One region of the Rhodoferax sp. ZS1R8 genome, then DNA from elsewhere that is predicted to be linked to it. Evidence: riboswitches for the same ligand, from Rfam matches in the RefSeq annotation. Region 1 holds a riboswitch; the other holds the start of a gene.
The links. A riboswitch is a leader RNA that binds a small molecule or an ion and turns the genes downstream of it on or off. The one in region 1 is predicted to bind S-adenosylhomocysteine.
Positions count from the first base shown of each region.

Region 2: linked by a shared signal. The riboswitch ahead of ahcY (adenosylhomocysteinase) and the one ahead of metH (methionine synthase) in region 1 are both predicted to bind S-adenosylhomocysteine.

Region 1 covers NZ_JBWMBA010000001.1:730,045-732,242, forward strand. Annotated here, with positions in the region: gene AC097P_RS03430 (cyclic nucleotide-binding domain-containing protein) at 114-683, opposite strand; S-adenosyl-L-homocysteine riboswitch at 795-869, shown strand; gene metH (methionine synthase) at 893-2,198, shown strand, end outside.
Region 2 covers NZ_JBWMBA010000003.1:695,016-697,213, reverse strand. Annotated here, with positions in the region: gene AC097P_RS14130 (peptide chain release factor 3) at 1-389, opposite strand, end outside; gene AC097P_RS14125 (DsbC family protein) at 462-1,049, opposite strand; S-adenosyl-L-homocysteine riboswitch at 1,131-1,258, shown strand; gene ahcY (adenosylhomocysteinase) at 1,343-2,198, shown strand, end outside.

The DNA.
Region 1 (2,198 bases):
CACGGAGCAAAACGTCCTGCCACCCAGAGGCGTGGCGCCCAGAAATGAGCGCTACTGTTTAGATAGCGCAATCACAAGCATTCGCGGGGGCTAGAGGCACATTTCGCGAATGCCTATGGCCGCTGGACGAGCGCCCGGTCAATCTCAAGCTGCATGGCCTTGGCCAGCTTGGCATACAGGCGCAGCTTGCGGGCGTTGTCGCGCAGACGCTCGGCCAGGCGGGCAGCTATGGCCAGCAGCAGCTTGGAGCCTATGCGCGGCTCTTCGTTGATCAGCGCTTCAAAGGATTCGCGGGACAGGATGGCAAACAACGAATCGGCACTGGTGGTACACGACGCCGACCGCGGTTCTTTGTCCACCAGCCCCACCTCACCCACCAGGCTGCCCTCGCCCAGTACACGGATCGTCAGCGGCTCGGTGCGGCTGACGGTGATGCTTTCAACCACCACCTCGCCCTCCAGCAGCAGCGCCATAAAGCCCTCGTCGGCGGCATCGCCTTCGCGAATAAAAGTAGTTTCGGTCGGAATGAACCGCGGGGTCATGTAACCCACGACGACCCGGGCTTCTTCGAGCGACAGGTGCATCAGCGCGTTGGGCGCCGTCAGCAGCTCGGCCGCCATTTCGAAGGCGTGAATGCGCTGGTCCTCGGGTGGGGTGTCCGGGGTGGTGTCGTCAGAATTCATGACCGTGGTGCCCGTCTCTTTGCCACGCAAACAACCGCTGTTTGCTGGGTTTGACGGCGATAGTAAACCACGGTGGCCCGCAAAGCACGGAAGTTCTCCCGTAAAATTGGACTATCCAAGGAGCGTTGCAGCAGGCCACACGGTGGCCCAGTCAGGCTTGGATGTCCCCAACGACGCTCACCTGGTTCGCTGTTTTACAGGTGAGATGCATGTCTTCTATTTTTGCCGTCCCCCCAATGATGCTGTCCGGCCTGGAGCCGGTAACCATTGGCACTGCCGCTTCGGAAGACGGCGCCGCCCCCCGCGCCACCTTCGTCAACATCGGTGAACGCACCAATGTGACCGGCTCCAAGGCCTTCGCCCGCATGATCCTGAATGGCGATTTCGAGCAGGCGCTGGCCGTGGCGCGCCAGCAGGTGGAAAACGGCGCGCAGGTCATCGACATCAACATGGACGAGGCCATGCTGGACAGCCAGGCCGCGATGGTCCGCTTTTTGAACCTGATTGCCAGCGAACCCGATATTTCGCGGGTGCCGGTCATGATCGATTCCAGCAAATGGAGTGTCATAGAGGCCGGCCTGCGCTGCATGCAGGGCAAGGGCATCGTCAACTCCATCAGCATGAAAGAAGGCGAAGAAGCCTTCCGCCAGCAGGCCAAGCTGGTGCGCCGCTACGGTGCCGCCGCCGTGGTCATGGCCTTTGATGAAAAGGGCCAGGCCGATACTTTTGAGCGCAAGATCGAGATCTGCGAGCGGGCCTACCGCATCCTGGTCGACGAGGTGGGCTTCCCGGCAGAAGACATCATCTTTGACCCCAACATCTTCGCCATCGCCACCGGCATTGAAGAACACAACAACTACGCGGTGGACTTCATCGAAGCCACGCGCTGGATCAAGGCCAACCTGCCGGGCGCCAAGGTGTCCGGCGGCGTGTCCAACGTGTCCTTCAGCTTCCGCGGCAATGACCCGGTGCGCGAGGCCATCCATACCGTGTTCCTGTACCACGCCATCGCCGCCGGCATGGACATGGGCATCGTCAACGCCGGCATGGTCGGCGTGTATGACGACCTGGAGCCTGTGCTGCGCGAACGTGTCGAAGACGTGGTGTTGAATCGCCGCGAAGACGCCGGTGAGCGCCTGGTCGAGATCGCCGAGACCGCCAAGAGCGGCGCCAAGGACGAAAGCAAAAAGCTGGAATGGCGCGGCACGCCCGAGGCGCCTGTGTCTGTGGGCCAGCGCCTGAGCCACGCCATGGTGCACGGCATCACCGACTTCATCACCGAAGACACCGAGGAGGCCTACCGCGCCATCCTGGCCACCGGTGGGCGCCCGCTGCACGTGATCGAAGGCCCGCTGATGGACGGCATGAACATCGTCGGTGACCTGTTTGGCCAGGGCAAGATGTTCCTGCCCCAGGTGGTCAAAAGCGCGCGGGTCATGAAGTCCGCCGTGGCGCATTTGATTCCCTACATCGAAGAAGAAAAACGGTTGGACGAAGCCGCCGGGCGCGACGTGC
Region 2 (2,198 bases), on a different contig from region 1:
CGCTGGCGGCACACTTCAATCAGGCGGCGGGTCTGGGCTTCCACACCGTTGGCCGCATCAATCACCATCAGTGCGGAATCCACCGCGGTCAACACGCGGTAGGTGTCTTCGGAGAAGTCCTTGTGCCCGGGCGTGTCCAGCAAGTTGACCACATGGTCGCGGTAGGCCATTTGCATCACGGACGATGCGACCGAGATACCCCGCTGCTTTTCAATCTCCATCCAGTCGGATGTGGCGTGGCGCGTGGCCTTGCGTGCCTTCACCGAGCCCGCAATCTGGATTGCGCCCGAGAACAGCAACAGCTTTTCCGTCAGCGTCGTTTTACCGGCGTCTGGGTGGGAAATGATGGCAAAGGTGCGGCGACGCTTGGTCTCGGCAAGAAAAGTCATGGAGGCGGGGGCTGCAAGCAGCGGCAGGGGCAAAGGGCGTGATTTTAAGGGAAGCCCCCCGGTCGCCCATCCTCAGTTGGCGTCCACCCCGATGAAGTCGGCCAGGGCCTTGGTTTCCAGTGCACCGAGTGCGCTGACGACCTCGCCGGTGCGCGCGTGCTTGGTCAGAATGAACGGGACCGATTCCACCTTCAGCTGGTTGAACAGGTCGGTGTTGCCTTTCAGGGCAGCAAACGTCGGTGCCGGGATGCGGCCCATGGTGATGACGCCACCCTTGCCTGCCATCATCGATGCCTCGTGGGACACCATGGCCTGCTGGGGATCGGCCGCGCCGAGTATGGCCGCCCCTTGCGGCGCGCTCTTGGTGTTCAGAATCGCAACCGGGATCCACACAAACTTGGCCTTGCCCAGCAGCGGCTGCGAGGTTTTCCACAGGTGGCCGCAGTGGGGGCATTGCGCGTCAAACATCACGTAGACGGTATTTGAGCTGCTGGTCGACCCCACGGTAAAGCCCTTGGTCTGGGTGCTGACCTGCTCCAGCGCCTGTGCGGGGTTGGCTACGGCGGGAGGAGGCGTTGCGTCCTTGGCCGAGGCCGTCAGGCCTAAAAGGGCCAGTGTGAGACCCAGGACAATGGTTTTGGTGCGTGTGAATCGTGTCATAGCGCGGAATATTACTCCGCTGCAGGGCGGCCGCTCGTTGTCACGATTGCGCAGTGTCCGCATAGCTCCGTATAATCCAAGACTTCCGAGGAGCGTTGCAGCTCGAACCCCTGACCTGGATGAAGCGAATTCAAGGCACAGGATGCGAGTGAGGCTCGGAACACGTTGTTTTCAATGAAGGCAACGCAAGTCAACGGCGCTCACCCACTGGTCTGTGCGGTGAGTCCATTTGCCCTGGTTCTCTCTGGATTCGCGCGTAGCCTAGTGGCCTCAATTTTTTATTGGAGCACACCATGAGCGCATTGAAACTTGTTTCCCAATTCGAAGACTACAAGATCGCTGATCTGAGCCTGGCCCCTTGGGGTCGCAAAGAGCTGACCATCGCCGAGACCGAAATGCCCGGTCTGATGGCCATCCGCGAAGAGTTCGCCAAGGCCCAGCCACTGAAGGGTGCGCGCATCACCGGCTCGCTGCACATGACCATCCAGACCGGCGTGCTGGTCGAAACCCTGCAAGCCCTGGGCGCCGAAGTGCGCTGGGCTTCGTGCAACATCTTCTCCACACAAGACCACGCGGCCGCTGCCTTGGTTGCCAAGGGTACGCCCGTGTTTGCGCACAAGGGCGAGTCGCTGGAAGAGTACTGGGACTTCACCCACCGCATCTTTGAATTCAACGGCAAGAAGGGTTCTGCTGCAGAAGGCCCCAACATGATCCTGGACGACGGCGGCGACGCCACGTTGCTGATGCACCTGGGTGCCCGCGCCGAGAAGGACATCAAGGTCCTGGCCAAGCCTGGCAGCGAAGAAGAAATCTGTTTGTTCAAGGCCATCAAGGCCAAGCTCAAGCAGGACCCCACCTGGTACAGCCGCCGCCTGAAGAACATCATCGGCGTGACAGAAGAAACCACGACCGGCGTCATGCGCCTGGAAGAAATGTCGGCCAAGGGCTCACTGGCTTTCCGCGCCATCAACGTCAACGACTCGGTAACCAAGAGCAAGTTCGACAACCTGTACGGCTGCCGCGAATCGTTGGTGGACGCCATCAAGCGCGCTACCGACGTGATGATCGCCGGCAAGGTTGCACTGGTCGCCGGCTACGGTGACGTGGGCAAGGGCTCTGCCCAGGCTTTGCGCGCACTGTCCGCCCAAG